2 regions of the Bacillus daqingensis genome follow, and region 2 is predicted to be linked to the other one. Evidence: predicted binding sites of a transcription regulator. Region 2 holds the regulator's gene; the other holds the start of a gene.
The links. The regulator LexA, encoded in region 2, represses DNA repair genes until DNA is damaged. The targets are predictions, from matches to a motif close to CGAACATATGTTCG.
Positions count from the first base shown of each region.

Region 1: a site for LexA is predicted at 4,100-4,113, ahead of uvrB (excinuclease ABC subunit UvrB). Genes of this name have one in related genera too.

Region 1 is NZ_JBHSGK010000011.1:170,543-182,918, reverse strand. Features, by position in the region: gene uvrA (excinuclease ABC subunit UvrA) at 1-1,998, opposite strand, end outside; gene uvrB (excinuclease ABC subunit UvrB) at 2,006-4,000, opposite strand; gene ACFO4L_RS10470 (hypothetical protein) at 4,197-5,471, opposite strand; gene ACFO4L_RS10465 (S41 family peptidase) at 5,707-7,197, opposite strand; gene ACFO4L_RS10460 (DUF2500 domain-containing protein) at 7,386-7,754, opposite strand; gene ACFO4L_RS10455 (peptidoglycan DD-metalloendopeptidase family protein) at 7,906-9,480, opposite strand; gene ftsX (permease-like cell division protein FtsX) at 9,515-10,408, opposite strand; gene ftsE (cell division ATP-binding protein FtsE) at 10,398-11,084, opposite strand; gene ACFO4L_RS10440 (c-type cytochrome) at 11,322-11,696, opposite strand; gene ACFO4L_RS10435 (YitT family protein) at 11,776-12,376, opposite strand, start outside.
Region 2 is NZ_JBHSGK010000003.1:484,034-496,409, forward strand. Features, by position in the region: gene glnA (type I glutamate--ammonia ligase) at 1-1,049, shown strand, start outside; gene lexA (transcriptional repressor LexA) at 1,169-1,789, opposite strand; gene yneA (cell division suppressor protein YneA) at 1,976-2,275, shown strand; gene ACFO4L_RS03710 (YneB family resolvase-like protein) at 2,272-2,940, shown strand; gene ACFO4L_RS03715 (DUF896 domain-containing protein) at 2,978-3,214, shown strand; gene tkt (transketolase) at 3,437-5,434, shown strand; gene ACFO4L_RS03725 (YneF family protein) at 5,585-5,806, shown strand; gene mnmH (tRNA 2-selenouridine(34) synthase MnmH) at 5,920-6,993, shown strand; gene ACFO4L_RS03735 (CcdC family protein) at 7,090-7,599, shown strand; gene ACFO4L_RS03740 (DUF2621 domain-containing protein) at 7,661-8,104, opposite strand; tRNA gene ACFO4L_RS03745 (tRNA-Sec) at 8,160-8,256, opposite strand; gene selB (selenocysteine-specific translation elongation factor) at 8,363-10,249, shown strand; gene selD (selenide, water dikinase SelD) at 10,348-11,403, opposite strand; partial or broken gene ACFO4L_RS03760 (Rdx family protein) at 11,559-11,750, shown strand; gene selA (L-seryl-tRNA(Sec) selenium transferase) at 11,857-12,376, shown strand, end outside.

The DNA.
Region 1 (12,376 bases), on a different contig from region 2:
CGCCTTCGCTGTTGTGAGCTTTAAAGACAGGGAACGTTTCAAAATGTCGTTAATCAGCGTACTTTTCCCGGATCCCGATACCCCGGTCACGGCATTGAGCAGTCCAAGCGGAATAGACACGTCTGTGTTTTTCAGGTTATTTTCTGACGCTCCCTTAATCTGCAGACGGCGTTTCGTCGGCTTCCGTCGTTCAGTGGGGAGGGAAATAAACTTTTCACCGGACAAGTACTTGCCTGTCAGCGATTTTTCGTCTTTCATCACTTCCTCAGGAGTGCCGGTTGAACAAATGCTGCCGCCGTTCACTCCGGCCCCAGGTCCGATATCAATCAGATGATCGGCCGCTAGCATCGTATCCTCATCGTGTTCAACAACGATCAGCGTGTTGCCGAGATCCCTCATTCTTTCGAGCGTGCTGATCAGCCGGTGATTGTCCCGCTGATGCAGCCCGATGGATGGTTCATCGAGAATGTAAAGCACGCCCATGAGAGAAGATCCGATTTGAGTAGCGAGCCGGATTCGCTGCGCTTCTCCGCCGGAAAGCGTTCCTGCCGAACGTGACAGCGTCAAATACTCAAGACCGACATTTACCAGGAACCCGAGCCGCTCCTTAATTTCACGAAGTATCATCCGGGCAATTGTCATATCCTTTTCCGACAGCGTCAGGCTGTCAAAAAACTGATCTGCTTCGGAGATCGACATATCGGTTACTTCCCCAATATGCCGGCTGTCTATTTTTACCGCCAGCGATTCCTCGCGCAGACGGTTCCCATCGCAGGACGGACATGGTTTTTGAGCCATGTACTGCTCCATCTGTTCGCGGATATAGTCTGATCCAGTTTCCCGGTAGCGTCTGGCGACGTTTTTCAGCACGCCTTCAAAGTAAATATCCTTCTCGCGGACGCGTCCAAACTCATTCTCGTAGCGAAAGTGGATTTTTTCGCGGCCGCTTCCATCAAGTATAATCGCTTTTTCCTTTTTTGAGAGCTTTTTAAACGGCTTGTCCATATCAATTTTATAGTGAGCGCAGACGCTTGCAAGGAGCGAAGGGTAATACTGGGAGCTTGTCGGCTTCCAAGCCGCAATCGCATGTTCGTTCAGCGTCAGCGACGGATCAGGTATAATCAGCTCCTCATCCACCTCAAGCTTATGGCCGAGACCGTCACAGCTCGAGCATGCGCCGAACGGGCTGTTAAAGGAGAACATCCGCGGCTCCAGCTCGCCTATGGAAAAGCCGCAGTGCGGACAGGCGTGGTGCTGGTTAAACAGCAGCTCTTCCTGGTCAATTACATCGACAATGACCTGACCTTCAGCAAAATTCAGTGCCGTCTCAAGCGAGTCCGTGAGCCGTGTTTCAATTCCTTCCTTTATCATGATCCGGTCGATAATGACTTCGATATTATGCTTTTTATTCTTATCGAGTGTTATCTCTTCTGCCGCTTCACGCATCTCTCCATTGACGCGGACTCTGACATAACCCTGTTTCTTTATATCTTCCAGTACTTTCGCATGCGTTCCCTTGCGTCCGGAAACAACCGGTGCGAGAATCTGCATTTTTGTGCGCTCTTCGTATGCCATGAGCTGGTCTGCCATCTGCGTTACCGTCTGTGAAGTGATTTCCACTCCGTGAACCGGGCAGATCGGCGTTCCGACTCTCGCAAACAGCAGGCGAAGATAGTCGTAAATTTCCGTAACGGTTCCCACTGTCGACCTTGGATTTTTCGACGTTGTTTTCTGATCAATGGAAATAGCCGGGCTCAGTCCGTCAATCGAATCAACGTCCGGTTTATCCATCTGGCCGAGAAACTGACGGGCGTAAGCAGACAGGGACTCCACGTAGCGCCGCTGCCCTTCCGCGTAAATCGTGTCAAAAGCGAGCGAAGATTTCCCTGACCCTGAGAGACCGGTCATGACAACGAGCTTGTTTCTCGGAATCGTCACATCAATATCTTTCAGGTTGTGGGATCTGGCCCCCTTCACAACAATGTTATCTAAAGCCATGTTTGTCTCATCCTTCCGCTTTCAATTCTAAGATGACGTCACGCAGTTCAGCAGCTCGCTCGAAGTCGAGGTCTTTAGCAGCCTGCTTCATTTCAAGCTCCATACGCTCCACTACTTTTTCACGTTCCTTTTTCGTCAGCTTTTTATTCGGTGCTTTTTCAAGCGCTTCGTATGTTTCGTCTTCCTCAGCAGCGAATGTTGCCTTTATCAGCTCCGGAATTGCTTTTTGAATCGTCGTAGGTGTAATTCCGTACTTGTCGTTATACTCTTTTTGTATGGAACGGCGGCGTGTCGTTTCATCGATCGCCACCTGCATGGAGTTCGTCATTTTATCTGCGTACATAATAACGTGACCGTTCGAGTTACGAGCCGCCCGTCCCATCGTCTGAATCAGCGAACGCTCTGCCCGGAGGAAGCCTTCTTTATCCGCATCCAGAATCGCAACGAGTGACACTTCCGGAATGTCGAGTCCCTCCCGAAGCAGGTTAATCCCTACAAGGACGTCGAATTCTCCCTGACGCAGTTCACGGATAATTTCAATGCGTTCCAGCGTTTTAATGTCTGAATGAAGGTACTGCACTTTAATCCCGACCTCTTTTAAATAGCTCGTCAGGTCCTCCGACATTTTTTTCGTCAGCGTCGTGACAAGCACACGTTCACCGCGCTCGCGCCGCAGCCGGATCTCTTCAATCAGATCATCAATCTGTCCTTCAATCGGCCGCACATCAATCGTCGGATCGAGCAGTCCGGTCGGCCGGATGATCTGCTCTACCATTTCTTTTGTATGCTCAATCTCATACGGACCTGGTGTAGCAGATACAAACACGATCTGCCGGATGTGCTTTTCGAACTCTTCAAACTTTAGCGGACGGTTATCTTTTGCCGAAGGAAGCCGGAAGCCGTGGTCAACCAGTACATTTTTACGGGCCTGATCGCCATTGTACATGCCTCGGACCTGCGGCAGCGTCACGTGGGACTCGTCAATAATAATGAGGGAATCCTCCGGGAAATAGTCAAGCAGTGTGTACGGAGTTGCCCCGGCCTCCCGGAACGTCAGATGCCGCGAGTAGTTCTCAATTCCGGAACAGTATCCGAGCTCCTGCATCATCTCCAGATCGTAGCGTGTCCGCTGTTCCAGCCGCTGAGCCTCCAGCAGCTTGCCTCTGTCATGCATATCCTTTAAAACGGTCTCAAGCTCCGCCTCTATGTTCTTCATTGCACGCTGCAGCTTTTCTTCCCGTGTAACGAAGTGGGAAGCCGGAAAGATAGCAGCGTGCTGCCGTTCGCCTAACACTTCTCCAGTCAGCGCATCTACTTCAGTGATCCGGTCGATTTCATCACCAAAAAACTCCACTCGTAAACAGTGTTCATCGCGGGAAGCCGGGAATATCTCCACGACGTCTCCGCGCACACGGAACGTTCCCCGCTGAAAGTCGATATCGTTCCTCGTATACTGCACATCGACGAGCTGTCGCAGCAGGTCATTGCGTTCACGCTCATCGCCGGTCCTTAATGACACAACAAGATCCCGGTATTCCTCCGGGGAACCCAGGCCGTAAATGCAGGAAACGCTGGCCACGATGATGACATCGTCGCGTTCAAACAGTGAACTCGTCGCGGAGTGGCGCAGCTTATCAATTTCATCATTTATGCTGGCATCTTTTTCGATAAACGTATCCGACTGCGGAATATATGCTTCCGGCTGATAATAGTCATAGTAGCTGACGAAATATTCGACCCGGTTTTCCGGGAAAAACTCTTTAAACTCGCTGTACAGTTGTCCGGCAAGTGTTTTGTTGTGAGCAATGATCAGCGTCGGCTTTTTCACCCGTTCGATCACGTTGGACATCGTAAATGTTTTACCTGTTCCGGTAGCCCCCAGCAAGGTCTGGAATTTCTCTCCCTGCTGAATGCCTTCTACGAGCTTTTCAATTGCTTGCGGCTGATCGCCTGCAGGCTTGTATTTGGATTCTAACTTAAATGGATAGGTTTCAACAGCCACGTTCTGTCACCTTGCCTTCCCTCATTAAACTTTATTCTCCTCATCTAATACCCGATTTTATCCTGATTCACCCATTATATCACGAAATGCAGCTCCGTGCGAACATACATTCTGTTCCTGATTTGGAAGCAGTCCGTCCGGTCTTATACGTCAAAAAACTGTTCCGGAAATGTTCCGGAACAGCCGCGCAGCACAGTCAGCTGCTTTTTTCTTCGTGAGTATTTTCCTTCTCTTCGTCAGCACCTGCGGTTTCTCTGCGATCCTGACGAAGGACGACAAGAGAACGGAGTCCGCGCAGCGATAAATTTGTGTTCTCGTCATCCGGAATAAACAGGCATCCGATTAAATAATGATCGTTCTCATAAATCGACGCCTGCGCAATTCGCTTTTCGCCGTCGCGGTCTACTACTTCCAGCTTCGCATACGCAGAACTCTGTTGCAGCGCTTCGTAAAATGCGGCCTGCGTTTCCACCTGCACACCGTTTGTCTTGACGATGGTTTCGCCCGGCAGAATGTTCAGCTTCTCAGCAGTCGATCCCGGCAGTACACCAAGCACCGTCAGCCCGTTTTCCCGTGCGGTATAAATGCTGACACTTCTTCGGTCTGCTGCCTCAAACGCCCATCCGGCGCTCGCACGGCCGAGGAGAACAACAGCGGCGGCTGCGTAAATCATTACCGGCATAAAGAAAGAGGCTGCGAAGAAAGCACCGGCAAGAAGAGCCGTCACAAACAGTCTCGCTCCAACTCGCTCCGATGCGACATCTGGATAACTAGACTGCGCCTTCACCTGATAGCCGAGCAGAAACGGAATCAGCATAAAGCCAAACGTTCCGGTCCCTCCGTCCAGCAGCGGCCACCATCCCTGTGAAACAGCTCCTCCCGCTGGAACGAGCACCACCGCAGGCATCAGCCAAAGGTTCGATACGGTGTGAGCCCCGACCATTTTGCCGCGAGGACTATTCTGCAAAAGCGGAGAAGAAGAAGCCGCCGTTCGGAATAAAACGGCTTCAAGCAGCATAAGCGTTACGAGCAGCACGCCCAAGTGAAGCATATTCACTTCCTGAAGAGACGCAAGCATACCGTTCAGCCAGGCAGAATCGGTGCCCCCGGCTGGTAAAAAGGGCAGTAGAAGCATGGTAACAGCTGCGGTTACCGTAAAGCTGTACCAGGAAGCATGGCGGAGCGGAAGCTGAAGCAGCCAAACTGCTGTAAACAGCAGCAGAAGTGCATAGGACAGCTCGACCCCGGTTACGACAAAAACAACCGCTGCAGTGAATCCGGCGATCAGTGCTTTAGGTACCGGTGAAAGCAGCGCACTGACAACGTCATGCACCTTCGTATGAAAATGACGCCTCTCCCGCTTTACACGTTTTATATGATAAAGAAACAGCCCAAGCACAAATATGTATGTCAGCGGATGCAGAAACAGTCTGCCAACCGCCGTTAACGCTTCAAGCAAAACGGATCCCATGGTGATTCCCTCCTAAACAAACCTGTATATTCTATTCTAAAGGAATTATTGGAAAAGAACAGCATTTTTCGATTAACTTTTCGTATCATTTCTCACCATTATACCCATATATTTTATCAATAATAGTCCGCTTTATACGATCAGGTGAACAAACGCATGATATTCGGGGACACAACGTGATGTGTTCATGAAAAAGAGACTCCGGAAGCGGATCCGGAGTCTCCCTTACAATTATTTACTGAGCCTGTTCCAGCAACAGGTTGAGTGCCTCCTGATACTGAAGATCGTTTTCCTGATCCTGAACGGATTCAATGATCCGTTCCTGAATCGCATCAGCAGTTTCTTCGTTGATCTCGCCGCTTGCATCAAGTCCTTCATCCTCCTGGAACGAGCGGACGGCGTCTTCTGTTGCTTCATCAAAATAGCCGTCTGTCCGATCGGTTTCGTAACCGAGGCCTGTCAGCATTTCCTGTGCACTTTCGACATGCTCACTGAACATATCGAGTACGAGCGGTTCTTCCGCATCAATCGGCGTGCTGTAGAAATAATCAGGCTGCTCAACTTCTACGGTCGGACTGACACCTTCCTCATTGATGTCATTGCCGTCTGATGTAAGCCAACGGAAAAGTGTCAGCTTGAGCTGACTGCCGTCGTCCATCGGCATTGTCTGCTGAACGGTACCTTTGCCGAACGTCGTCGTACCAACGATATCGTGGCCGCCTGCTTCTTGCAGAGCCGCTGCCAGAATTTCAGATGCAGAGGCACTTCCTTCATTAATTAATCCAACAATTGGATAATCCTTTTCTTCTTCCAGATTGGAAACGTGCCGGGTTCTGTCTCCTTCCCGGTCCTCGATCTGAACGACTGTTTCTCCACCAGGAATAATCAGGTCTCCAATGTCTTCAACACTTTGCAGATATCCGCCGGGATTACCGCGGACATCGATCATCAGGCCATCGATGCCTTCTGACTCAAGCTCACCAAGCTCTTCTTCAAACCGTTCAGCTGTATTTTCAGAGAAAGAACGGATTTCAAGAACTCCGATGCTCTGGCCGTCCTGTTCCACAATGTCTCCGTATACTGTTTCCACCGGAATTTCATCGCGCACAACATCGACGTCCATATAGTCCGACATTCCGGGACGGTCTATCGTCAGCGTGACCGTCGTTCCTTTTTCCCCGCGAATTTTCAGTACGGCATCATAAAGCGAAAGTCCTTCTATATCTTCTCCATCAATTTCGATAATCTGATCATTTGGCCGAAGTCCTGCATCTTCCGCCGGCGAATCGCGAAATGGTGCCACGATCGTAACACGGCCGTCTGTCATGCTGACTTCTGCCCCAATCCCTTCAAATGACGATTCCAGTGAGTTCATAAATTCCTCAGCGGTTGATTCATTCATAAAGTCAGAAAAAGGATCATCTAACGTTTCAATCATTCCGGAGATGGCCCCTTCGATAAGCTGCTGCTCATCTACATCTTCCAGATATGTGTCAAGAATCATTTCCATCGCACGCTGTATCTGATCATCATCCGGCTCGGAACCGGTGCTTTCGGTGCTGCCCTGGCTGCTGTCATCATCACTTTCGGCAGATGCCTGCTCGGATGTATTTTCCTGCGGTGCCGCTTCCTGATTGTCTGAAACAGACAGATATGCAAACATACCGCCCGCACCGATTAACAGTGCGAGAACAAATACGACCGGCAGAAATATTCGATTGTTCATATTCCCACCCCATTCATAGCGAAAATGTCTTCCCCCTGATCGATCAGGTATTGTCTACAATCATAACAGAATCCACTTAAAAATTGAAAGAAAGCAAAAACCGTTACATAATATTTCACAGCGATGAAAGCAAGCAATCATATGTTAAAAAACGAGAACATCCCATAATCGGGACGTTCTCAGCTGAATCAAGCAGAGAAATGATGCATGAACGAAACGACTCTTGTTCCTTGAAGAACTGCCGTTCCTTTCTCTCCCTCTTTCATTTGAGCATCGAGCCTGCTGCTTACACGATATTCCTGCCTGCTCTCATCACTGAATTGCAATGTGACAAAATACGTTCTTTTCACCTGGCTTCTTCCAACTGAGAAACCGCCTCCACTCCGGCCCGGACTTGATCGACGTTTCGATTCCTTTCGTTTGGATACTATGCGGACGTTCCAGGATTCTTCGGGCTGTTTATTGTTTTCCAGCCACTCTTTCAGCCGACTCCCATTCCTAATCAAAGCAACTCCTGCGAAAATGGCAGCAAGTAAGGCAATGATTATACCATCCATGCATATCCCTCCTTCGTACATTTACGTAAAGCTGCTTTTTAACGTTTCACCAGCTTACACAAAAGGGAGCCCCTTTGAAATGAAAGAAGAGAATCAACAAAATACCGCCCGGCATGAGAGCCGGACGGCGAAATAGTGGATTCAAGTTTAGTTATGGAAGATACGATGCCGGATTGACGGCAGATGAACCGCCGGCATATCCCCCGGGGTGAACCTCAAAGTGCAGGTGTACACCAGTTGAAACTCCGGTAGTTCCCATTGTGGCAATCACTTCGCCGCGGCCGACACGGTCCCCTGCCGACACGTTCATCGAAGCCAGATGTGCGTAAAGCGTCGCGTACGTCTGTCCGTTAATGACATGTGTCACGACAACGGTGTTTCCATAACCGCCCATCCATCCTGCAGAAGATACGGTTCCGCTTTCTGCAGCATAAATATTTGTGCCGCCGTCACTGCCATAATCGATTCCGCGGTGCGGCCGGACATCTCCGTGCACCGGATGGCGCCGGTTTGGATTAAATCCTGATGTAACACGTCCGTCTGCCGGGCGGTGGAACGTCGCTGATCCGGATGATGGTGCAGCTTGCTCCGATGAAGTACTTTCCGAAGAGCCAGAGCCGGACGAGCTTTCAGAGCTGCTCTCAGAAGAATTGGAGCTGTTTGAGCTGTTTGAGCTGCTGGAACTGCCGGAACTGCTTGAACTGCTTGAACTGCTAGACGAGCTTTCAGAACCGGATGAAGCAGCTACCTGTGTTTCTTCCTCTTCTTCCTGCTGGCGACGCTCTTCTTCTTCACGACGTTCCTGCTCGCGCTGGCGTTCTGCTTCTTCCTCTTCTTCTGCCTGGCGCTGCTCCTCAGCAGCTCGCTGACGCTCTTCTTCTTCGCGCTGGCGCCGCTCTTCTTCCTCACGTGCGCGTCGCTCTTCTTCTAAGCGTCGTTCCTCTTCGATCCGACGCTGCTCTTCTTCCCATTCTGCCAGCTCCTGCTCGGCAGCGGCTTCCTGGGCAGCAAGAAATTCTGTTTCTTCTTCAAGTGAGAACAGACTGTCTTCCAACACATACCCTCGTTCTGCCAGTTCTTCTAAAAGCGTATCTTTCTCCGCTGTCTGTGCTTCCAATGAAGCCTGAAGAGACTGAAGCTCTGCCATCTGCGTTTCTAACGCTTCCAGCTGCTCCTCCAGCTCTGCTGTGGCACGTTCCAGCGTTTCCATATCTGCTATGTGTTCATCGAGAATCTCCCGGTCCTGGGAGGCTATGTTATGAAGCGTCGACACCCGTTCAAGCAGATCGCCAAAGCTTTGTGCGCCTAAAATCACTTCAATGTAGCGGACAGAACCGCCGGACTGATGCATGGAGCGTACGCGCTCCTTGAGCACGTCATCCCGCTCGTCAATCCGGATTTCGGTTTCTTCGATTTCTTCCCGAAGCTCCTCTGTCCGATCGGTTGTCGTATCAATTTCTCCCTGCTTCTCGTTCATCTTACCTGCAGTTTCACTCATTTGTTCATCGAGGTCCCGAATGTCTGTCTGCACTTCGCCGATTTCACGTTCGACTTCATCCAATTCCTCTTCCGTTTGTTCCGCTTCCTGTTCTGTTTCTTGCTGCTGTTCCCGGTACTCCTCGATCTGTTCCTCCAGCTCATCACCGGTGTTGTCCGCGAAGGCAACACCGGGAGAGAGGAGGAGCAGGCCTGCAGAGAAACCAAGCAGTGTCTTCCGAATCGACATCTGCACTGCCCCTTTCACTAGTAGATTGTATGCATTAAATACGAAGGAATTTTCTTACACTCATCAGGCTTCCCCAAACACCGACGACCGCTCCGATCACGAGCAGGAGGATCGATGTCTGCAGAATCAGCGGATTAGCCGGAAGGAAGTTGAAAAACTCCAGCCCGGTCGCTGTTCCGATTGAATCATAGAAGCGCTGATAACCGTAAGTAAGCAGAATAATCGGTATCGCTGCACCGAAGACGCCCAGCAGCAGACCCTCTATAAAGAATGGCCAGCGGATAAAGCTGTTCGTCGCTCCTACAAGCTTCATAATCTGTATTTCTGTCTTACGTGCCATGATCGTCAGCTTAATTGTATTGGCAATAAGAAAAACGGCTGTAAAGAGCAGCCCGACAATCAGTACCAAACCGACGATACGAACAAAGTCTGTCGCTGCAAACAGCTGTTCAAAAATATCGGATCCGTATTCAATATCATCTACATAGCTTAACGAATCAATTTCCTCAGCTACAAGTTCTGTATCCTGAGGATCCACAGCTTGTACGACAAACACATCATTCAGCGGATTTTCATCCCGGAGGTTTTCAAAATAATCACCTTGTTCGCCGAGGCTTTCAATGAAGTTGTCCAGCCCCTCATCTCGCGGAATAAATTCCACGTCCTCGACTTGATGAATGGTGCCAATCGAAGCCTCCAATTCTTCCTGTTCGGCTTCTTCTGCTTCTCTGTCAACAAAGACGCGGACTTCCACGTCACTCTCCAGTGAATCTGCAAAATGATTTACGTTTAATATCACCATGAGAAAGGCGCCGACAACGAGCAGCATGACCGTTACGGCACTGACAGATGCAAACGTCATCCAGCCGTTGCGGACGATGTTTTTTCCGCCTTCTTTCATGTGCCGGCCGACTGTTCTAGCTTTCATAGCCGTATGCCCCCCTTACTTCATCACGGGAGATGCGGCCGCCTTCGATCGCAATGACACGCTTTCGCATGTTGTTTACGATGCTGCGGTTATGTGTAGCCATGACAACCGTTGTGCCGCGCTCGTTGATTTCCTCAAGAATGTGCATGATTTCCCACGAGGTATCCGGGTCCAGGTTCCCCGTCGGTTCGTCTGCAATGAGAACGGCCGGGCTGTTCACAATTGCTCTTGCAATGGCGACCCGCTGCTGTTCCCCGCCGGAAAGCTCATGCGGCATAAACCGCGCTTTGTTTTTCAGCCGTACGATATCGAGAACGCTCATGACACGCTTGCGGATATCGTCGCGCCCCGCTTCAATAACCTCCATCGCGAACGCCACGTTCTCAAACACCGTCATCGATGGAAGCAGCTTGAAATCCTGAAACACAACGCCGATGTCACGTCTTAAGTACGGAACATGACGTTCCTTCATCAATCGCAGATTCTGGCCGTTGATTACAATATCTCCCCGGGTAGGCCGCTCTTCCCGGTACATCATTTTAATAAAGGTTGATTTTCCTGCGCCACTCGGTCCCACTACATAAACAAACTCGCCTTTTTGTATGTATACCGTTAATCCGTTGACCGCCATGACGCCGTTCGGATATGTTTTCCAGACGTCTTTCATTTCGATCAAAATGCATCACTTCCCACTATAAAAAGTCCCATTTTCCCCTATCACAAAACACTACGATTGTCGTTCTTTGTCGATTTTCTCGAATCGTCAACTTTGCTATTATACCACGAAGCGTTTTTAAAAAAAGCAACAGAAAGTTTACAATTTCATTTCAAAACGCAAGAAAAAAAGCACCTGACATGGTTAAATAACCTGAATCAGATGCTCTCTTCACATATGTGTTTGCAGACTCCTGTATTATCCTTGGTCTTCTACCCATGCTGCTACGTCTTCAGCGTCATCGCCTTCAACGAGGTCAGCCGGCATGCTTCCAGGGCCTTCCTGAATCGCACTAAGTACCTCATCGAAGGAATATCCTTCAAGTGCTGGACCTGTTCCGCCTTCCAGCTCACCGCCGTGACAGGAAGCACAGTTACCCTGGTAGAGCTCTTCCCCGTTTGCGAGATCGTACTCTCCATCGTCTCCGCCGTTGTTGTTGTCAGCAGCTTCCTCATTCGTGTTGTTCGCGTTGTTGTCTGCCGGGTCGTTGGCAGGCTCGTTGTCTCCACCGTTATCTCCGCATGCTGCAAGCAGCAGAGAAGCAGCAAAAAGACCTGCAACCATTTTCTTCATACATTCCCCTCCTCGAATTAAAAAATACATAAAAGAACTGGCAGGATATAGAAATCCCGTCTTAACCATTATAACCGATTCACCGTCTTTTGAAACCTTCTCCAAGAACTTCCGACGTATCACTTACGATTACAAACGCACTGGGATCGATAGTCCGTACGAGCTGCTTCAATTTCGTTATTTCATTGCGACCGACGACACAGAGGAGTACAGGACGATCGTGGTTTGTATATCCCCCGTAACCGGCAAGCTTAGTCACTCCACGGTCGACCTGCGTGAGCAATCCTTGTTTGACCTCTTCCTCATATTCAGAAATAATCATGACCATCTTCGAATAGCCGAAGCCGATCTGCACGATGTCGATTGTCTTCCCTGTAATGAACAGCGCAATCAGCGCATAAAGGGCAAACTCAAATCCGAATATAAACGCGGACGATGTAACGACAAGGCCGTCCATAACAAAGACGCACGCCCCAAGCGACATCCCGGTGTATTTATTGATAATTTGAGCCGCAAGATCCGTTCCCCCGGTCGATGAATTCGACCGGAACACGATGCCAAGTCCGACGCCGACGCCGACGCCCCCCATAATCGATGCGAGCAATGGATCCGTTGTTGTCGGCTCCCAGTTTCTCGTTAAGTAAACGACGTACGGTAAAAATAACGTCCCGATCAGCGTT
Region 2 (12,376 bases):
CGGATAAAGACCGCACGCCGTTTGCCGGTGATCCACGCGGAATTCTTAAAAAAGTACTTAAAGAAGCAGAAGATCTCGGATTCTCCGACTTCAATATTGGACCTGAGCCGGAATTCTTCCTGTTTAAAAATGATGAAAACGGAGAGCCGACTCTTGAACTTAATGATAAAGGCGGATATTTTGACCTTGCGCCTACAGACCTTGGGGAGAACTGCCGACGCGACATCGTGCTTGAACTGGAGGATATGGGCTTTGAAATTGAAGCTTCCCACCACGAGGTAGCACCTGGTCAGCATGAGATTGACTTCAAATACGCGGATGCTGTTACAACAGCTGATAATATCCAGACGTTTAAGCTCGTTGTTAAAACAATTGCGCGTAAACACGGATTGCATGCTACATTCATGCCAAAGCCGCTTTTCGGTGTGAATGGTAATGGAATGCATGCAAACATGTCTCTTTTCCGCAGTGAAAAAGATAATGCATTCTATGATGAGTCAACAGAAACTGGCATGAGTGAAACAGCTATGCAATTCCTGGCTGGTATTCTTAAGCATGCAGATGCTTTTACTGCCATTACGAATCCAACCGTTAACTCCTACAAACGACTCGTACCAGGTTATGAAGCACCTTGCTACATCGCATGGTCCATGCGTAACCGTTCACCGCTCGTGCGTATTCCTTCTTCACGTGGTCTTTCCACACGTATCGAGGTACGCAGCGTAGACCCTGCAGCTAATCCGTATCTGGCAATGGCAGCACTTCTGGCAGCAGGCCTTGACGGGGTGCGCAAGAAGCTTACTCCGCCAGAAGAAACAAACCGCAATATCTATGCGATGGATGCACAGGAGCGTGAAGCAGAAGGCATCCAGGCGCTTCCTGCATCACTGAAAGAAGCGATTGAAGCATTGGCAAAAAACGAGACGATTACGAAATCACTCGGAAGCCATGCTCTGGAACACTTCATTGAAGCGAAAGAAATTGAGTGGGATATGTTTGCCACCCAGGTTCACCCTTGGGAGCGCGAGCAGTACATCCAGACGTATTAAGAATAGCGAAGAGCTGTCCGCATCCGGACAGCTCTTCTTTTGTGAATTTAGCCGCATAAAACAGCAGCGCCTCCTGATTGTTCAGGAGGCGCTGCTGTACAGTCATCGGTTATTCCCGTTTAATGAAGCGTGCGGAACACCCCGACAACCTTACCGAGAATTTGAACGTAATCTAAGATGATCGGCTCGAGAGAAGCGTTTTCCGGCTGAAGGCGGAAATAATCCTTCTCTTTAAAAAAACGTTTGACAGTAGCTTCGTTTTCATCGGTCATGGCTACGACAATATCTCCATTATCCGCATGGGCCTGCTGGCGTACAACGACGTAATCACCGTCGAATATACCGGCTTCGATCATGGAATCACCAGAAATCTCCAGAATAAACGATTCTTCATCCTGTGCGAGACTAGCCGGAAGTGGAACATACTCTTCAACATTTTCAATCGCGGTTATCGGCTGCCCGGCCGTTACCTTACCAATTACAGGAACAGAGATGGACGGGGTATGCGCAATAGACTGGTCACCCTCCTGACCAATAACTTCAATCGCTCTCGGCTTTGTAGGATCGCGACGAATAAAGCCTTTTTTTTCTAATCTGGAAAGATGGCCGTGAACGGTCGAGCTGGAAGCGAGACCGACTGCTTCACCAATCTCTCTGACGGACGGAGGATAGCCTTTATCCTTGACCTCATCCCGGATAAAATCGAGGATCGCCTGCTGCCGGGTGGATAATTTCGTCATGTAAACACCTCATTATTTTAGGTTAGAAACATTCGAGCTTATATTTCCTTATGGAAAAGTATAGCATGAGAACAAAGGTTTCGCAAACGTTCGTTCTATTTTAATGTTGACACGAACGTTCGTTCCTTGTAAGCTGTTTATAGAATGTACGAACAAATATTCCTGCGAACAAAGGGGCGAACAGTTATGATCAGGCATTGGAACATCACAGGACCAGTAACATCACTACTTGCAGCAGCTGCTATTTTCTCAGCAGCCGGGGTAACCGGAGAAGATCATCCTGTTATGCCGGCCGACGGCGAACACGTGGTGAAGGAAGGTGAATCACTTTGGACTGTAGCTGATTCTATGTCTGAAGAGCTGGACATGAAGCTGGAAGAAACCGTATACTGGCTGAAGCAGGAAAATGAGCTGGACAATGAAACAATTTATCCTGGACAATCATTAACCGTACCAGGCGAGTGGATTGGAGTGGCATCAGAGTGAATGCTTTTATATACTGCCGCGTAAGCACTGAAAAAGAAACACAGCAAAGTTCGTTGGCACGGCAGGAAGAAGAGCTGGCGGCAGCTGCAAAAGAATGGGGAATGAATACGGTACAAATTGAACGGGAGGAAGCGAGCGGTTATGACGTCGACAGGCCTGGGATTCTCACGATCCTGGAGGGAATGAAAGAAACTGAAGATGCTTGTTTGCTTATTCAGGATGAAACCCGGCTTGGACGAGGGAATGCCAGGATGGCTCTACTGCACCAGCTTCGTAAATATGACTGCACTGTTTATTCCATTAAGGATAATGGGAAGCTGCAAGTTTCAGAGACTGATTCAATGGTATTGGAAATTGTATCGCTTGTCGAAGAATATCAGCGCAAGCTTCAAAATGCGAAGATCAAGCGCGGGATGAAGAAGGCGGTTGATGGCGGCTACAAACCTCACAATAATTTGGAACGGCATCGCCTCGGCGGCCGTAAAAAAATGGAGGTCCCGGTAGAGGAAATCGTCCGGCTTCGTCACAACGGAATGACGTTTCATGAGATTGCAGTCATGATGCGTGGGCTTGGATTTACGGTTTCCAAAGCTACTGCTCACAGAAGGTACCGGGAATACGTGAATGAGAGCAGACTGCTTGAAAACGATTCTGTGAACCGGTAAAATGAACCTATTATTTATAATTGGAGGCATGTTACAGGTGATCAGTAAAGAAAAACTCGACCGGATTAACCTATTAGCTAAAAAAGCTAAGGCAGACGGTTTATCTATCAAAGAACAAAAAGAACAAAAAGAGCTGCGCCAGGAATATTTAAAAAACGTTCGCAGCAGTTTTCGTAATCAACTGAGCTCTGTTAAAGTGGTTGATGAAGAAGGAAATGATGTAACGCCGGAAAAGCTGAAAGCGGAAAAACGGAACAACAATATTATTCATTAGCAGATAAACCATTCTTTTAAAGGAATGGTTTTTTATCAGTCTATTTGTTCATTGAATGAACAAATAGACTGAACCCGCGCCTGTCAACGATACGCCAGTCTGCAGACGTACGTACAATTGTGTGCAAAGTTTCGTTTTCTGGTTGTCTAACCGGTGCGAAACATATATCATAAAACGAGTAAGGTAAATTAAAACGCAAAGTGAGGGTGTTAATTCATGACAATGACCACTTCCGTTGATCAACTGTCGATTAATACGATCCGTACCCTATCAATTGACAGCATTGAAAAAGCTAATTCCGGACATCCGGGTATGCCAATGGGCTCTGCACCGATGGCGTACAAGTTATTCACTGAATTTATGCAGCACAACCCGGCGAATCCTGACTGGTTTAACCGGGACAGATTCATCCTGTCAGCAGGTCATGGATCCATGCTGCTTTACAGCCTGCTGCACCTGCACGGCTATGATGTAACGCTTGATGATTTGAAGAACTTCCGACAGTTCAACAGCCGTACTCCTGGCCACCCTGAATATAAGCACACCCCCGGCGTTGAGGCAACTACTGGACCGCTTGGACAGGGAATTGCGATGGCTACGGGCTTTGCGATGGCTGAAGCGCACCTTAGCGCAGTGTATAACAAGCCTGGATACGACCTGATCGACCACTATACGTACACGATCTGTGGAGATGGTGATCTAATGGAAGGGGTTTCGGCTGAATCGGCCTCTCTCGCTGGACACCTGAAACTCGGTAAACTGATTGTTCTTTACGATTCCAACGACATCTCACTGGATGGCGATCTGCACCAGTCATTCTCTGAAAGCGTAGCTGACCGGTACCGTGCGTATGGATGGCATGTATTGTACGTAGAGGATGGCAATGACCTTGAAGCAATCACAAAAGCTGTTGAAGAAGCGAAAGCGGATGATCGTCCATCGATGATTGAAGTAAAGACAGTTATCGGGTACGGGTCTCCGAACAAGAGCGGGAAGTCGGCTTCCCACGGTGCTCCGCTTGGAGAAGAAGAAGCTGCAGCTGCTAAAAAAGCGTACAACTGGGAATATAAAGAACCGTTCTATATTCCTGACGAAGTAAAAGCGCATTACAACAGTCAGAAAGAAAAAGGACAGCAGCAGGAAGAGGCGTGGAACAATCTTTTCGCGTCTTATAAAGAAGAATATCCCGAGCTCGGCGCACAGCTCGAACGAGCGATTCACAACGAGCTTCCGGAAGACTGGGATGCAGATATCCCTGTATATGAGGAAGGCGATAAATCCGCTACAAGAGCATCCGGGGGCGAAGTGCTAAATGCCATTGCCGGCCGGGTACCTAATCTGTTTGGAGGGTCTGCAGACCTTGCATCATCCAATAAAACGATGCTGAATGGTGAAGAAGACTTTAGCCGCAACAACTACGCAGGACGAAACATCTGGTTCGGCGTAAGAGAATTTGCAATGGCGGCTGCCGTTAATGGCATGGCTCTTCACGGGGGAGTTAAACCTTACGGCGCTACATTCTTCGTCTTTTCTGATTACCTGCGACCGGCAGTCCGGCTTGCAGCCTTGATGAAAATTCCGTCTACGTTTGTCTTTACACATGACAGTATCGCTGTTGGGGAAGACGGTCCAACTCACGAACCGGTTGAACAGCTTCCATCTCTCCGTGCGATGCCAGGGCTTTCCCTTATTCGACCTGCTGACGGCAATGAGACAGCTGCGGCCTGGAGACTTGCTGTTGAATCTAAGGATCATCCGACCGCACTCGTGCTGACTCGACAAGGCCTGCCAGTGCTGCCAGGGTCAAAGGATTCAGCTTTGGAAGGTGTTAAAAAAGGCGCGTATGTAATTAGCGAAGCAAATGGACGTCCAGACGGCCTGCTGCTCGCCTCAGGTTCAGAAGTGTCACTAGCAGTGGATGCACAGTCTGCGCTTGAAAAAGAAGGCATTTTTGTATCAGTTGTATCTGTTCCAAGCTGGGACCGCTTTGACAAGCAGTCAGATGCGTATAAAGAATCTGTACTGCCATCCGATGTGAAGGCTCGACTGGCTATTGAAGTAGCTTCTCCGCTTGGATGGGAGCGTTATACTGGTTCAGAAGGGTCTGTGCTCGGGATTGAAACATTTGGTGCCTCAGCACCAGGTGATCAGATTATGAAGGAGTATGGATTCCATACAGACAACGTTGTAAACCGATTTAAACAGCTTTTAAACAAATAAGTGCCGTGTTCCAGATGGTCTGAGTTGAATCAGACCATCTGTTTTTTAGCTGATAAATAGCGAATCCTGTCCAAAAGCTTCTTTGCAAATGGACTGCTCTCATGTATACTAATGGAGGTTAGGAATTGTGAGTAGAAGGAGGGTCAGGCGATGCAGCTGTGGCTTGCGATATTGTTAATTGTCATCGCTTTACTGGCAGGAATTGCACTTGGTTTTTTCATCGCGAGAAAATATATGATGAATTATATGAAGAAGAATCCGCCGATTAATGAAAAAATGCTGCGAGTGATGATGATGCAGATGGGCATGAATCCGTCTCAAAAGAAAATTAATCAAATGATGAAAGCAATGAACAACGCGAACGATAAATAAAGCGATTTGTTCTGCTGAACGTGCATTTGAAACCCGGAAGAAGGGTGGCTGTTCGAGCTGATCGAACAGCTTTTTTCATATCCGGGGATACTGAAAGAGCAGGTGAACAAACGATGAGTACCCTTGAACTTCCCTCCATACAGGTAACAAAAATGCTGGAGAAAAACCTGCCAGTTGTTGATGTCCGCTCACCGGGAGAATTTGCACATTTTTCATATCCGGGAAGCATTAACCTTCCTCTCTTTACGGACGAGGAGCGCGTTGAAGTCGGCACTACGTATAAGCAGGTGGACCCCGAGCGTGCAAAAGATATCGGAATTACACATTTTGCTGAAAAGCTTCCGGAATATTACCAGACGATAAAAGAACTGACGGAAAACGGAGCAAAACCAGTCGTTATAGCCTGTGCAAGAGGCGGGATGCGAAGCGGAAGTTTTGTCTCCCTGTTTGCCTCATTGAAGCTGCCGGTTCTCCAGCTGGAAGGCGGAATACGCTCAATCAGAAGATATGTGCAGGTCGAACTGGAGCGATTGTCCACTTTGCCATGGAAGGCAATTGTAATTGGAGGTTATACCGGCACTAGAAAAACGGTTTGGCTGGAAGAGCTTCAAAAAAAGTCATGGCCCGTATTAAATCTGGAAGGCCTCGCTAGTCACCGAGGTTCGATATTCGGTCACATTGGATTAGAAAAACGGTCTCAAAAGCAGTTTGAATGGCTGCTTATGAAAGAACTGCAGAATCTTGAGCATTTCCCTTATATGATTATGGAAGCAGAGAGCAAACGGATCGGACCTATTGTTCTGCCGGAATGGCTTCAGCAAATAAAAGAAAAAGGCGCATATGTAGAGCTGCATGATTCCATGAAAAACCGTGTTGCGTATCTGCTGAAGGAATATAAGCCAACAGAAAACGCGGAATCGTTTAAACAGGCATTGGATCGCTTGAAAAAAAGACTCAAGCCTTATTCGCTTGAAGTTATCGAAGCTGCCGAGCAAAAAGATGACTACGCTGCCATTTTTGAAGAATTACTGACCTCTTATTATGATCCTCGATATTCACATAAGCAGCAGGAGTATACCGAGAACGAGAGGATCTATCCTGTGCATATAGAAGACATGACGCAGGAGCAAATTCTCCAGGCGATCAGCGAAGCGGTTGAAGAGCAGGCTGATCAACTGAAAACATAGCAGGCAGGTTATTGTCCCATTACTGTTTATTCAGGGAAGCATCTGGCTCGCTGAATATGCTATACTGAACGCGGGAGTGCGATAGGGGGGAGCGCTATGTATGCAGTGCTGTTTGCAGTAGCTGCCTTTCTGATGGCTTGTGCCGCTGTAGTAATTCGTATGAGAGCCATGAAAAAACCTGCGTCGGTAAAGAAAATTTTAATACCGCCCGCAGCGATGTCTACCGGCTTTCTTATGTTTTTATATCCGCCGGTTCAGCAGATCACCTGGCTGGAGGCAGCTGAAGCGTTTACAGTAGGATTGCTATTTTCTATTATTCTAATTAAAACATCGTCATTTGAAATTCGACATGGAGATGTCTACATGAAACGATCCAAGTGGTTTCCAGTTATTCTAATGGGACTGCTGGGAGTACGACTTGTTGTCAAGCTTGCACTTGGTATTTACTTTTCATATGAAGTGCTTGCGGGAATGTTTTTCCTTCTCGCGTTTGGAATGCTGCTGCCTTGGAGAATTGCTATGTATGTGAAATTCCGGCGTGTCCAAAAAGATTTTCTCGGCCGGCAGGAAAAAGAACCGCTGCAGGAACCAGCCGGCTCAGCCTGAATATCCAATTACTAAAGCAGAAAGCCGCCGGATCGTTTTGATCCGGCGGCTTTCTGCTTTTTTACACAGCTGATGACGTCCCTCGTTCAGGAGATTGCCTGAAATATTTTTCATAAGGTGCAGCATCAATATTTTTTTCCTTCAATTTCTTTCTTAGAAATTTATGATCCCGTTTAGGCGTCGCAGCAATATAACCTTTTATAATAAGTTCCTGTGATAAATAGTCAGCCTTTTCTTCAAGCGCAAACTGGCCAATTTTACCGGCAATTTTCTGTTTGGCGATATCACGAAATAATTCAGGGACGGGTTCAGTTAATTCATTTAAGAGCGCTTTTTTATCGTCGGTCCACAAATGAAGCGTTTTATCAATATAGTAGTCCTGCCAATCCAAAATGGATTTACCATCTTTTTTTGGCATTTTCTTCAAAAATTTGCGGAACATAAAATATCCGCCGATCGCAACTAGTACAAATACGAGTATCGACCAAAGCAGGATAAACCACATAAATATATCTTCCAACGGAGCGTCACCTGCTTTCTTTTCAATCTAATGCAGATGTTGGCGGGACCGTGTGGGAATCGAACCCACCGGAGACGGCACGCGCCTCCCAAAAGGCTTTGAAGGCCCAGGTAAGCACCAGCTACACAGCCGGCCCCATGTAATACTGCGTCGTAGACAATTATACTCGAAAAGCACAATAGGATGCAAATATGCTTCCTGAAATGCTATGATGCATGCAGGAAAACGAAAGTGGTGAGGCAGATGACAAAGTTTATTACATTTGGTATGGCAGGTCACATCGATCATGGAAAAACAACGTTAACGAAAGCATTAACCCACGTAGATACCGATAGATTAAGTGAAGAAAAGGAACGGATGATATCCATCGAACCTGGCTATGCCCCCTGGACGATCGCTGAAGGTGTCCGGGCTGCAATCATTGATGTCCCCGGGCACGAGCGGTTTATCCGGCAAATGATTGCAGGCGTAGCTGGTATTGATGCCGTTATGCTTACGGTTGCGGCAGATGAGGGAGTTATGCCTCAAACGAGGGAGCATTTAATCATTCTGGAACTGCTGGGGATTGATTTAGGCATTATTGTCATTACAAAATCCTCAAAAGCGGATGACGAGATGCTTGAACTGGTTGAAGAAGATATCCGTGAAGCTTGTGCCGGAACATTTTTAGAAGGGGCGGAACTGGTCGTGACGGATGCAGTTAGAGGAGAAGGGCTGGATGCTTTGAGAGAGTCAGCACAGCGCACTGCTTTACGTGCACAGCTCCGGACAGAGGGAGGAATATTCCGAATGCCGGTTGACCAATCCTTTTCTGTAACCGGTCACGGCACGGTCGTGAGAGGAACGATCCATTCAGGAACGGTGACTGAAGGAGATGTCCTTTACCTTCTTCCAAACAAAAAAGAAACACGAGTGAAGCAGATTCAGTCATTCGGCACGAAACTGCCTGCAGCACACGCCGGAGACAGGGCCGCATTGAATCTTCATGGCATAAGCACAGATGAGGCCGGCAGAGGTACGGTGCTTGTTTCTGAAATAACTCCTCCCACTAAACGGCTGGACATCTGGATGAGACCGGGAAGGTTGTTTCAATACCCGTTAAAACAACGGCAAACAATTAAATTTTTCACGGGGACTACGGAAGTAACCGGCAGGATTGTTTATTTTGACCGGAATAAGCTGGAGCCTGGAACAGAGGGAACGGTCTATTGCCAGCTTGAACTTGATACGGAAGCAGCCGTCTGGAAAGGAAGCCGCTTTATTTTGAGACGGGCAACTCCTCCGGAAACAATAGGCGGAGGTGAAGTGATTGATCCTGCAGCCTCTAAGTACCGCTTTGGAGATAAAACAGTTGCACTTTTAGCAGAGAAAGCAAAAGGAACGCCAGCAGAGCGTCTCGAGCTCTTTTTAAATCAATCCGGTCCTTCTGAAAGAAAAGCTGTCAAAGAAAAGGGGGCGTTCACTGAAGAAGAGATAAACGAGGCGCTGAATGAAGAGCTTGTTAAAGAAACAGGGAAATGGCTCTATACAAAACATCATTTGGAACGAACTGTTCGTGCTGTTACTGCTCAGCTGCAAGAGTTTCACGAAGCTTATCCAATGAGGCGGGGAAAAGATATTGCAGAGACTGCTGGTTCTTCTCCATATGCCAAACAAATATCGGAGGCGCTGATTCGCATAGGGACGTCCGAAGACAATTATCGTATTGATGGAAGGTTTATTTCTGCAATAACTCATCAGGCTCACTATCCGAAAGAGTGGGAAAAAAGAATGCAGCAGGTGGAGTCTGCGCTAGCTGAAGCAGAGCTGATGCCGGAAACATTCTCGACGATAAGTGCAAAAGCAGGTATCCCAGAAAAATGGATGACAGAGTTAAAGCATTTTTTGATCAATCAAGATATTGCTGTTGAAGCGGCCGACGATCTGTTATTTCATTATTCCGCCGTAAAAACCGCTGCAGGGCGGCTTTATGACAAATATCCGCAAACGTTAACCCTGCAGGATGCGAAGGCAGCATTAGGAATCACGAGAAAATACCTCGTCCCACTGCTGGAATCGTTTGACCGGCAGGGATGGACGAGGCGAAAGGAAGGAGATCGGATCTGGTCCGACCCGTCATCTTTTGTCTGAACTGCTTACACGCAAACCGCTTAACTTAAAAGTCGTCGAAAGAATCATAGAGCCGTCCAAAGCGGACGGCTCTATATTGATAGTACGCAGAGGCTGCCTTATTTGTGGATGTGAACCGTTTTTTCGGATGGTTCCGTCACATATCCCACAATGACAGCAGGAAATTTAGAATCTTTCATATCCTCGATGTAAGCTGCAGCTTCTTCTTTATTCATCGTGATCATCAGTCCGCCGGACGTTATGGCATCTGCAGCAGCAGCTTTCTCGTGCGGTTCCATTGCAGGGCTGTACTGTGTTTCATTTTCCAGCCATTTAATGTTTTCTTTTGTCCCGCCAGGAATGGTTCCTGCTTTAGCGTGTCTTGATGTACCTGGCAGAAACGGTATTTTCATAAAGTCAAAGTGGAAACTGACGCCGCTTCCTTCCGCCATTTCATATCCATGGCCGATCAAACCGAACCCTGTCACATCTGTGACAGCGGTTGGCTGGTAAGCAGCCAGCTTTTCGGCAGCTTCTTTATTGAGCCAAGCCATTGTTTCCTGAACTTGATCAATCTCTTGTTCGGAAGCTTTGCCGAACTTAACGGCAGTTGTTAAAATGCCGGCACCTAACGGCTTCGTTAGCACAATTGCATCACCAGGCTTAGAACCTACGTTACGGAAAATACGGTCAGGATGCACCGTTCCCGTGCAGCTCAATCCGAATTTTGGTTCAGGATCATCGATTGAATGTCCACCTGCAATGACAGCTCCCGATTCTTTCACTTTATCAGATGCACCTTTTAAAATGGCTGCTAAAATGGAAGGGTCAAGTTTTTTAATCGGAAATCCGACGATATTCAGTACGGTGACCGGTGTTCCGCCCATCGCATATACGTCACTCAGTGCGTTTGCCGCTGAAATTTGTCCAAACATATAAGGATCGTCAACGATTGGAGTGAAGTAGTCCACCGTTTGCACTAGAGCAGTATCATCGGTAAGCTGATAAACGCCGGCATCATCTTTTGTATCGATTCCTACCAGCAACTTTTCATTACCATTATCTTTAGGCAAATGACGCAGAACCTGCGTCAGGTCCTCAGGACCAATTTTGCACCCTCAACCAGCTTTCTTTGTCATTTGCGTTAAACGTTTTTCATTATGAAATATAGTCATTTCAAGTCCTCCTCTCCTTTACGTACGTTCTCATTATAACGCTGCAATTGACCAGGATAAAGCAATACACTAGAATAACATGTAAAGAAGGATGTCAGGGGGGCTGATGGATGAGAATCCGAATTGAATTCTGTATGCAGTGAAACTATGCGCCAAAGGCTGCGAGTTTCGCGGCAGAACTATTTAATGAATTGAGGCGGGAAATTGATCAAGTAGAGCTCATTCCGTCATCAGGCGGGGCGTTTGAAGTGTTTACAGATGATGTGAAAATCTATTCAAAGCTGGAGTCGGGACGGTTTCCGGAAGCTTCGGAGGTAATAGTAAAACTAAAAAGCAAACAGGAGTGATTGAAATGGCTAAATTGTTGCTTAAACTGCTGGTTATTGCAGGGGCCAGTATATATTCTTACGGTGTCTATCAGGATGAGAAGAAGAGGAAAGAGCTGAACGAGGCGTGAATGAAGAACGAGCACAGCTGCTGCGTTTACTGCCTTCTGTGAATCGACTGCTAGAAGAGCCGGAAGTGCGTCAGCTTGAACAGGGCGGTATGACAAGAGCCTATGTAACGGAACTTGTTCAAGAGGCAGTAACCAAAACGAGAACCTCTATCTTACAGGGTGAAAAAATGCCGTCAGATAAAAAAACGTTACTTGATGATATTAAGCTTAAACTTATTAAGGCACAGCGGAAGCATCCGTTCAGTTTAAGAAGAGTTATTAACGGAACGGGCACAGTGCTTCATACAAACCTTGGACGTGCTAGATTAAGTCAAGCTGCTTTGGCACATATGATGGAGGCGGCAGGGTTCTACTCGACCCTTGAATATGATTTGGAGAACGGGAAAAGAGGTTCCCGCGGCACTCACGTTGAAGAATTAATCTGTAAAGCAACCGGAGCAGAGGCGGCCGTGGCAGTGAATAACAATGCAGCGGCTGTTTTTTTTGTACTTAAAGCACTCGCGGCTCCAGGGGACG